Regions from separate parts of the Clostridium sp. MF28 genome, predicted to be linked through region 1. Evidence: a T-box and tRNA genes for the amino acid it is inferred to sense, from the RefSeq annotation. Region 1 holds a T-box; the other holds one or more tRNA genes.

What was found. The T-box of region 1 lies ahead of serS (serine--tRNA ligase). A T-box ahead of a tRNA ligase gene usually reads a tRNA of that ligase, here a tRNA-Ser.
Region 2: it encodes a tRNA-Ser, which carries the amino acid that the T-box ahead of serS (serine--tRNA ligase) is inferred to sense. The anticodon was not compared.

The regions. Positions count from the first base shown of each region.
Region 1 is NZ_CP014331.1:5,040,995-5,046,278, reverse strand. It holds gene AXY43_RS22205 (DUF438 domain-containing protein) at 1-192, opposite strand, end outside; gene AXY43_RS22200 (MBL fold metallo-hydrolase) at 406-1,044, opposite strand; gene AXY43_RS22195 (DUF2249 domain-containing protein) at 1,085-1,318, opposite strand; gene serS (serine--tRNA ligase) at 1,669-2,946, opposite strand; T-box leader at 3,013-3,219, opposite strand; gene AXY43_RS22185 (YczE/YyaS/YitT family protein) at 3,677-4,333, opposite strand; gene AXY43_RS22180 (glutamine--tRNA ligase/YqeY domain fusion protein) at 4,872-5,284, shown strand, end outside.
Region 2 is NZ_CP014331.1:782,714-787,997, forward strand. It holds gene AXY43_RS03295 (zinc metallopeptidase) at 1-267, opposite strand, end outside; gene AXY43_RS03300 (fructose bisphosphate aldolase) at 638-1,525, opposite strand; gene AXY43_RS03305 (hypothetical protein) at 1,892-2,209, shown strand; gene AXY43_RS03310 (DUF5105 domain-containing protein) at 2,541-3,158, opposite strand; tRNA gene AXY43_RS03315 (tRNA-Ser) at 3,407-3,491, opposite strand; gene AXY43_RS03320 (Spo0E family sporulation regulatory protein-aspartic acid phosphatase) at 3,504-3,674, opposite strand; gene AXY43_RS03325 (methyl-accepting chemotaxis protein) at 4,307-5,284, opposite strand, start outside.

The DNA of each region.
Region 1 (5,284 bases):
AATATCACACAGATGTCTTAAATCCTGTGGATTCATTCCTTCTTCTATTAAATTTTGCTCCGCTATTGAAAGCTCAATAGGATTTATGTCAGACACAATCTCCAATGCTTCTTTTCTTAATGTCTCTGTTATTCCATCTTTATTTAATTTTTGTAAAACTTCAGTCAAACTTTGTATTTTGCTATTATTCATCTCAAAATCCTCCTATGGATATATAAATTTATATATTCAATATCTCTATGACCTAATTCTACTTAAATTTTTATTATAATAATGTGATTTAAATCAAAATTTCAAATGTTTAAGTTATAAAAGAATTACCATTAGAATATTAAACTTTAAATTTAAAGAAAAAAGGTTATATTTAAGAATAAATTGATTTGTTTCTTAAATATAACCTTTATTTTATTTTAGTTTAAGACATGGCCCATGGCCTGTAGCTATAAGGTCAGGCTTTAACTTTTTTAAAGTTTCTTGTAAATCTTCCAGCTTATTATTGTCTGGTATTTGTTCTTGCTTAATGCTGTTTACTTCTGTATACCAATCAGATTCTTGTACTGTGCCTATTTCTTTTCCCAACGCAAACATCAAATCACTGCTAAAAAATATCCTACGTTTATTTTCTATAACTAATAATCCATCCCAAAGATGCATTTCAGAAGGATAATTGATAAACTCTAATTCATAATTATCAGTATTTAAAGTTTCCTCTGCTTTCTTAGTAATAATTTCTGCTTTTATTCCAAAACCATTTAACTGACGTGCTGTAACTTCAGAGCAAATTGTTTTAGCTTTAGGAAAATGTTCCAATATTAATGATAATCCTCCACATTCATCCGCCTCAAAATGTGAAATAAAAATATACTTTAGCTCTTTGCCATTAAGTACATCTTTTAATTCTGGTAGCAAAGCTTCTGCCTGAATAACGTTCCCTGTATGGACTAATAATGGTTCATCCCCTAATAACAAATATTGATGAAATGTAAGGTTAATTGGTTCAACATAGCTATTAAATTGGTATAAATCTTGACTTATAAATGGCATATTATAAAAACAACTCCTTTTCTATCTTATTGAATGTGCCTTATTTCTTTGTGATACCTATTCTCCATATTTCAGGTCCCTGCTCTAAATATTTCCACTCAAAGTGTTCTGGAAAGTTAACTATAAACTGCTGATAAAGTGGACGAGGATCATGATCATTTATAAGTTCCATTGTTTCACCTTGTTCAAGCTCTTCAAAAGCTTTAAATATGATCTCTTTTTTATGACCTCTTTCATAAATTCTAACATCTATACTAACAGCAAAACTTGACATAATTAATTCCTCCCTTAATATTATTATCTAAACTTCTTCTTAGATGATAATATTATAACCATTGTGCTGAATTTTAGCGTGATTTATATCACAGTGTCAGTAACTTTTGCTTTTATGTGTATATATTTCAATTTCTTTAGAATTTTTGTTTTTATGTTAAAGTAATGTTATGTTAACCGTTCTTATAATTCTTAATCGCTACTACGTATAATATCTTAATCCATTACTAAAAATATTATTGAAAATATTTAATAATATTTCACTGTATGAAAAAGACAGCAAATTAATGAGCTTAATACCTCTTTAATTTGTTGTCTTTCTAAATTTAGATATATCTGATCTATTTTACTTTATTTAATTACTGTCATACCGCCCATATATGGTTGCAATGCAACTGGAATATTTACAGATCCATCTTCATTTAAGTTGTTTTCTAAAAATGCAATAAGCATTCTTGGTGGTGCAACTACTGTATTATTCAATGTATGCGCAAAGTACTTACCATCTTTACCATCTACACGGATTTTTAAACGACGAGCTTGTGCATCCCCTAAATTAGAGCAGCTTCCTACTTCGAAGTATTTCTTTTGTCTTGGAGACCATGCTTCTACGTCTACTGATTTTACTTTTAAATCTGCTAAATCACCTGAGCAACATTCTAAAGTCCTTACTGGTATATCTAAAGAACGGAATAAATCTACTGTATCTTTCCACATTTTATCATACCAATTCATGCTGTCTTCTGGCTTACATACAACAACCATTTCTTGCTTTTCAAATTGATGAATTCTGTATACTCCTCTTTCTTCTATACCATGTGCCCCTTTTTCTTTTCTAAAGCAAGGTGAATAACTAGTCAAAGTTTGAGGAAGTGAAGTTTCTGGTAATATTGTATCTATAAATTTACCAATCATAGAATGTTCACTTGTTCCTATTAAATATAAATCTTCACCTTCAATTTTGTACATCATAGCATCCATTTCAGCAAAACTCATAACTCCAGTTACAACCTGGCTACGAATCATAAAAGGTGGAATACAATATGTAAATCCTCTATTTATCATAAAATCTCTTGCATAAGATATTACAGCTGAGTGAAGTCTAGCTATATTTCCCATTAAGTAGTAGAAACCATTACCAGCTACCTTTCTAGCACTATCTAAATCAATACCACTTAATCTTTCCATAATATCTGTATGGTATGGAATTTCGAAATCTGGAACAACTGGTTCCCCAAACTTTTCTACTTCTACATTTTCGCTATCATCTTTACCAATTGGAACACTTGGATCTATTATGTTTGGAATAGTCATCATGATAACTTTAACTTTTTCTTCTAGTTCTTTTTCTTTAACGTCTAACTCAGCCATTCTTTCTGAATCCGCATTAACTTTTTTCTTTATTTCCTCAGCTTCTTCTTTTTTACCTTGAGCCATTAAGCCACCAATTTGTTTTGATAACTTATTTCTATCAGCTCTTAAAGCTTCTACTTCTTGCTTAACTTTTCTAAGTTCGATATCTAAAGTTAATACTTCATCTACTAACCCCAACTTATTATCTTGAAACTTATTTTTTATGTTTTGTTTAACAATCTCTGGATTTTCTCTTACGAATTTAATGTCTAACATTTTTTTCCCTCCTGATTAAATATATATATTATTATTTCAAAAAATAAAAAAACCATCCCAATATATAATTGGGACGGAATAATCCGCGTTGCCACCCAAATTGCTGGTTAATATTACAACCAGCCCCTCGACACTAGTATTATATAGGTTACTAACCTTTGCATTTATCACGCACAGCTCCAAAAGTGGAAAGATTTAACCTTTCACCGATTCGCACCACCCATCGGCTCTCTGAAGAAATTTATAAATCGTAGTTTTTATCATCGCTGTTTTTTATAACTATTAATTTGTTGCTATGTATATTATATATATATTTATGTTAATTTTCAAGTATATGTTTATATTTAACTTAATAACTAGTTTTGGAATTATATTGACCAGTTATAATATACTATAAATTTCTTATTAAAGTCTACTTAAAAAAATTAAGGTGAGAAGATTTATATAAAAACTCTTCTCACCTTAAATAAATATCCCCTTAAAAATTTTACGGTAACATATATATGTTGCAATTCACAATGCACAATGAACATTTCACAATTACAGCTAAAATTCTTTTAATATTTTTAGAATTATGCTGAAGAATTATTTTTGCAATATATATATAATTATACTACCATAAAATTTTTCACTTACTTTGAATTACTATAGCATATGGATATATAAAGCTAGATATGCCTTTTTGCTTCTATATCTTCGTTTATCAGTTAAAATCAATTCTATTAGAATTCTAACAGATAGTTATACATTCGTTAACAAACTTTAACCCTTCTTTTATATTCCTATGCTTTAGTACCTTTATATCAAATCCAAATACTTTATAAATTAACTGTACACAATATCCTATTCCAATGGCAGTGACTAACGTTCCAATTCCGACAAACCCGCCTAGAATCCATCCAATAATTAGGGCTCCTGCTTCTATAAATAGTCTTATTATTCCAATTGGTTTACCTGTAAGCTTAACTAATGCAATCATAAGACCATCCCTAGGACCACATCCCATTTCACATCCAATATACAAATAGCTTCCTAATGCTGTAACAAATAAGCTTCCAATTAACATTATTATGCCTGTATATATGTTATTACAAACTGGAATGATTTTAGAATGTATTATTAAATCCATAAAACATCCAATTACTATCATATTCGCTATAGTTCCCATCCCAACTTTAAGCCCTAGGATACTTGTGATTGCTACTATTATTATTCCAACTATAATGCTTGCCTGTCCAATAGTTAAACTAGTTACATTTGTTAATCCTTGGTGAAATACGTCCCATGGACTTAAGCCTAAATTCGAATTAAGAGCCAAAACAGTTCCTAGTGCGCATAATAAAAATCCGAATGTCATTCTAATTATAAGTGCTAATAATTTCTTCATACTTCTCCTTTACATTTCTCAATTTTTTGGAATTATAGGCCAAATTACCTATCATAATCCCATTAACTTAAACATTAGTTTCACGTGTGCAAAGCTGACTATAAGCTAATCTTTCAACTAATGTCAGTTTACATCAATTTAATGAAATATTCAATTCATTTTTTAATTTAAATCATAATTATTACTGAAATAAATTCACTAAATACTAATACTGCTACACTCTCTTTTGTAATAAACTATCTAAAAACAAATCAAATCCTAAACAATGTTATTAAAAATGTTAATATTATAATACACAAGTTATCCTACATTTATTTTCCATAATAATATGTATAATAATAAAATTAAAACTAAATTTAAGTTTATTAAAGCTCATGTTTAGCAACTTTAGGCAATTTAAATAATTTTATCTTTATTTTTTCTTTATATTAGATTAAAATTATTATTAAGCAAAAATAACAATATAGTTAAGAGGGAATACTACTTCAAGTAAATATTCTTTTCTTAATTTAAATACACTTATAAGTGAGGTAAGACTATGTCAAACGAAATAAATTCTTCTAATTTTATAAGAAATATCGTTGTAGAAGATCTAGAAAGCGGAAAGCATAAAGAGATAATTACTCGTTTTCCACCAGAACCTAACGGTTACTTACATATAGGCCACGCTAAATCAATTCTTTTAAATTTTGGTTTAGCTGATGAGTTTAAAGGAAAAACTCATTTAAGATTTGATGATACTAACCCTGTTAAAGAAGATACAGAATATGTTGAATCAATTAAAGAAGATGTACAATGGCTTGGTGGTCATTGGGATGAACTTTTCTTTGCATCTAACTATTTTGATGAAATGTACAATAGAGCTGTTCTACTAATAAAAAAAGGTAAAGCTTATGTTTGTGACTTAACAGCTGAAGAAGCTAAAGAATATAAAGGTACACTAACTCAGCC
Region 2 (5,284 bases), 1.9 Mb from region 1:
AACAGAATTGCTGTAATATACTGATTCAGATAATCTCACTACCTTTTTTCCAGGATCATAGTGATCAGTTAAGCTGCCTGCTGTGGGAACTACAGCTACATCATAAAGTCCATTTCTATCAAGAATTCTCCTTGCAACATCTGCACCAGTAAATCCTCTAGCATTGCCATAATTGCTATACTTGTCAAAAGTTCCTTTTACTTTAAATTGACAATAAAGCGAAAAAGCCAATGCCGGTAAAACTAAAATAATATAATAAATGTCCATGTTTATCCCTCCACTATCTTGATTTTATAGTTTTAATTTAACAAAAAAGACCTTTGATCTGATTCAGTAACAACTAAATCGTATCAAAGGTCTTGCTTTCCATTTGGAGTATAGAACCAGGCAGTTTTAATTGCCGGTTGTTGGCTCTATAGCTTATAAGCTACTCCCCTAAGTTATATGAAGTATATCATACCTTATTATATGGTGTCAATACATATTAATTCACAAATTTCTATTTTGTTTTAATTTTCACTACATTCCGACATTTTATAAATATAGGTAATTATTTAAGACTATGAAAAGTGTCCAAACCTCAATAAATATTCACCTAGCTTACGACATTGATTAATCATAATGCAATAATAATAAATTATTTCACTGATGCTTCATAGATTTCTTTAACTGATTTTAATATTGTTGCATTAAATTCTTCTTCAGTTTGCTGAGCAGTGAGCCCTTGAGATAAAGCTCTTGAAAAACTGGCAATTAATCCATTATTGCGTCCGAGTCTTTCGTTTGCTTCTGCTTGACTATAACCACCTGACAGAGCTACTACTCTGACAACATGTGGCTCATCTATTAAATCAATGTAGAAATTATCTTGAGTTGGTATTGAAAGTTTAAGCATCACTTTTGTTTCTTTATCAAGTTTTGATAATTGCTCTAAAATTTCAAGTTTTAAAAGTTTTTCAGATTCTTCCTTATCGGTGCTATGGATGTCAACTTCTGGTTCAATAATAGGAACAAGACCTGCTTCTACAATCTGTTTACCAATTTCAAATTGCTGATCAACTACCATTTTAATTCCTTTAGCATTTGCTTCCTTAATAACTGAGCGCATTTTTGTTCCAAAAATGTTTTTTTCTACTGCCTGCTTTAAAAGATCATCTAAATTACTTATTGGTTTCATAAGCTGAACACCATTTTCAATTTCAGTTAAGCCTTTATCAACCTTTAAGAAAGGTACAATATTTTTTTCCTTCCAAAGATAATCAGGTGTATATTGATTGTCAATAGTACGATACATTGTGTCTTCAAATAGTATAGCACCCAAAATATATTCTGAAGTAAATGCTGGACTCTTTATTATGCGCTTCCTCATTTCATGTACTTGATCAAACATTTCCTCCTCATTAGAATAACTATTTTCTTTAATCCCATACTCAAGTAACGCTTTTGGAGTACTGCCACCACTTTGATCTAAAGCTGCAATAAATCCTTTACCTGTATGTATTCGGTTCATTTGATTTTCATTCATCTAATTCTCCTCCTTCTCTTTATCTTAGATTAGAATCATGTCTTACTTTTTATTATAGTGTCTTTCTCTATTAATTATGCGTTTGCTAATATTATAAATTTAACACAATCTGCAATCACTATAAATAAAGCTCAAAGAAATAATATAAGTCCTTTGAGCTTTATTTATAAATTCACATATAGGTGATTAATTATTATCCAAACTAATGAGTAATTGAATACTTTTTTATGAATTACGCATAACTAATGTTGGAATATATTAAAATGATTAATTCTATTAAGTAAATTACTTAATTCAGCTCCTTCAAAGGAACTTATTTCACTAGTAAATTTTGCTTTAAATATACTATGGAAGGGGAAATATATTATGAAAAAATCTACTATAGTGTTTTTTATATTTTTATTATTGTCATTTACTAATTTAGCTCAAAATACCAGTGCTGCTCCCATAAGTTTAAGTCAAGGTATTTATAATGTACGAGATATTAATCTACCAATAGGTTCTACTGTGACGGCTAGAATTAATGACCCTAACGGTAGAGTTATTATCTTCGTCATTGATAATAACCAATACATGAGAGAACTTACAAGGCTAGATTCTCAATCAAACGAACAAACTCTTAAACCTTTTAACTATGGCTATTCAGTTATAATTTTTGGGAATACTCCTGTTACTTTCTCCTAAAAAACTTTCTCAATTCATATACTTTTAATTTTTTCTGCAATAACAGCAATATAATTTCAAAACCAAAAGCATCAGTTAAACTTTCTAATCTACTGCTTTTAAATGTATTTACTCAACAGTGAATTTTATATTTATTTTACATACTCTTCTTATAAGTGCAATAGAGCATAAAAAATGCAGTCAAGTTAATGACTGCACTTAATGGGATCTAAAGTAAAAATTGAAAATAGCTCAACTTTCACAACTATATTTTATCACATTTATTTATAAATTTTAAGCAATAAATAAAGCAGTAGAAAAATTTCTTCTAACTACTGCTTTTAGTTTTACTTTATTGGGCAATTGCCTTCATTAATGTTACAACATCATCTTCACCCGGTAACCAAGCACCGCCTTTTTTAGTTAATGTTATTGTTACTGTCTGTGGTTCTTCTTTTAATATACCAGACGCCATACTGCCCCCTATAAGCTTAAAAGCTTCTGTATATATTTGTTGTTCAGTCATTGAAGGATTTTCAGTAACTTTTTTCATTATTTCACTCTGGCCATTTTCAGTGATTTTCTTCATATCAAACCCTTTTATTTTAACTTGAACTTTTGCTGTGTCCTTTTCTGTTGACGCAGAAACCACTTCATATTCCACTTTAGTTAATCCTGTAATAATATCTTTCTTAAAAGAATTTTTTATATCATCTGTTAGAATGCTTTCATCTAAACCTGAATTTCCAAAGGCCATCATCATGCCATCATCAAAGCTACTTCTAAATTCAGTATAATCTTCTTCCTTCATCCCTATCTTGTCCATATTAGTTTTATCATCTTTTAAAAGTAGATCTAAAAATATTTTAGCACTTTCTTCTGGAGTTGCTTTTGTTCCGCAACCTACTAGCATTATTGTTACCATCATAACAGCTAACAATATGGTAGAAATTCTTTTGATTTTTTTCATTATTATTCCCCCTAAAATATAGTATTTAATTTCATATAGCAATACATTAATTACCACATGGTTAATATTTTATTATATTTTCCAATTAATTTCAACATTTATTTCATATTAATTCAATACTTGGGCATATATGTAACCAGTTAAGTTAAATAATAAAGAGGCAAACTAGAAATTCTTAACTAGAGCGCCTCAATTGCTTTATTCACATTTCGCTATAAGCATATATTACAAACTATAATATAAGTTGTTGGAAAATACAGGACTCGAACCTGTGGAGCTTTTACACTCACTAGCTTAGTAAGCCAGCCCATTAAACCACTCTGACAATTTTCCATATAAGAGAATTTATTTAATTGTTCTCCTTAGCAATTCATTGTACTCATTCAGTGCAAAGTTTAATCTTCTACACGCACTAATCACCTCCCTATCTAATGAATTTCCTTCATCGCCCATAATTTTGCATAAGGCTTGTCTCATTCTACTAATCATCATCTCTTTTTCTTTTAAATATTCCAAATATTTACCCTCCTTACTTTTTTTATTAGTATAACCCCTAAATAGTAAAATTTATGTATCACTTGTTACATAAATAGGTTGCGGCCAAAATATTCATATTATTTACATATATTCTATGTATAACCTCAGAACTTCAAATGTAATTACTTAATATGATGAACGCATGAAAATTATATATTTCTGGATTAATAATTCCACATCTGTTTTATAACCTAATTTTCTATTGTTCTCTGTGTATATTGTTTAACATTTCTTAAGTGTATCTAATATATTAAAAGTAAATGAGGTGTTTATGATGCCAAATAATGAAAATGAAATATTTTATATAGTTGGCGCCATACTTACTATATTAGTAAACGTGCCAGAGATTATAAGACAAATAAATATTAATTTAAAGTTCAATGAATCTATAAAGCACCATAAAATACTATGATTAGGATGCAAAAAAAGCGCTTAGAATAATTCTAAACGCTTTTTCCTTCCAAAAATTAATTCCTCTATAATTGTAATTTTGTCTTAGTTGAATACAGAAACATTTATTTCACTAGTTATATTTAATAATAAAAAGCATTCCCTCTAATTTAATATAATACTACAAAGGTATATTTTCTTATTCACAATTAATAGATATCCTATATTTTAAACTTAGCTATAATCCATCTTAACTCTTCAGACATTTGAGATAGAAGTTTACTAGATGAAGCTATCTCCTCAACAGATGCCAATTGTTCCTCAGCCGCTGCCGATATTGTTTGAGTCTCATCAGCTATATTACTACTTATGTTTTTAATATTATTTACTGAATCAACAGATTCTTTAGTTCCTACAGTTACTTCAGTGATAGAATATGATATTTCATGAATCTGACTAGATATTTCTATTATCATTTGAAGGATTTCCTTAAAACTTATTCCTGCAACATCAACGACATCTGCTCCTGTTTTAACTTCTTTTGAGTTTTCATTCATAACAGCAACTGCACTATTGGTTTTGTTTTGTACATCATTAATAATTCCAGCTATTTCTTTAGTTGCCTCTTGTGATTGTTCTGCTAACTTTCTAATTTCTTCCGCTACTACACTAAAACCTTTCCCGGCTTCCCCAGCCCTTGCAGATTCTATTGCCGCATTTAATGCTAGAAGATTTGTTTGCTCTGATATACCTTGGATTGTATCAAGTATTTGTCCAATTTTCACTGATTTCTCTTCAAGCTCGCTTATAATATGCGATGTTTCACTAGTCTTTTTCTCTATTATTTCCATTTGGTTCATTGCCTTCACTACAGCCTCTTCGCCAGCATTTGCTGATATTTTTGCCTTATCTGTTAACGATGAAACAGATTTTGTATTTTCAGATACTACATTTATCTTATTAGATATGTTTTCAACCACTTTGTTTGTACTATTAGCAAAAGAAAATTGCTCATCTGCTCCATGTGCCATTGTTGTTACTGCGGATGCAACTAGATTTGATGCATCTGCTGATTGCTCAGCACTTGCTGTAAGCTCTTCAGATGATAATACTAACTGCTCAGATGTATTTCCTAATTGTTTTATTAGTTCAATAATGTTTTTGGTCATCTTATCTATCGCATTACTTACAACACCAAA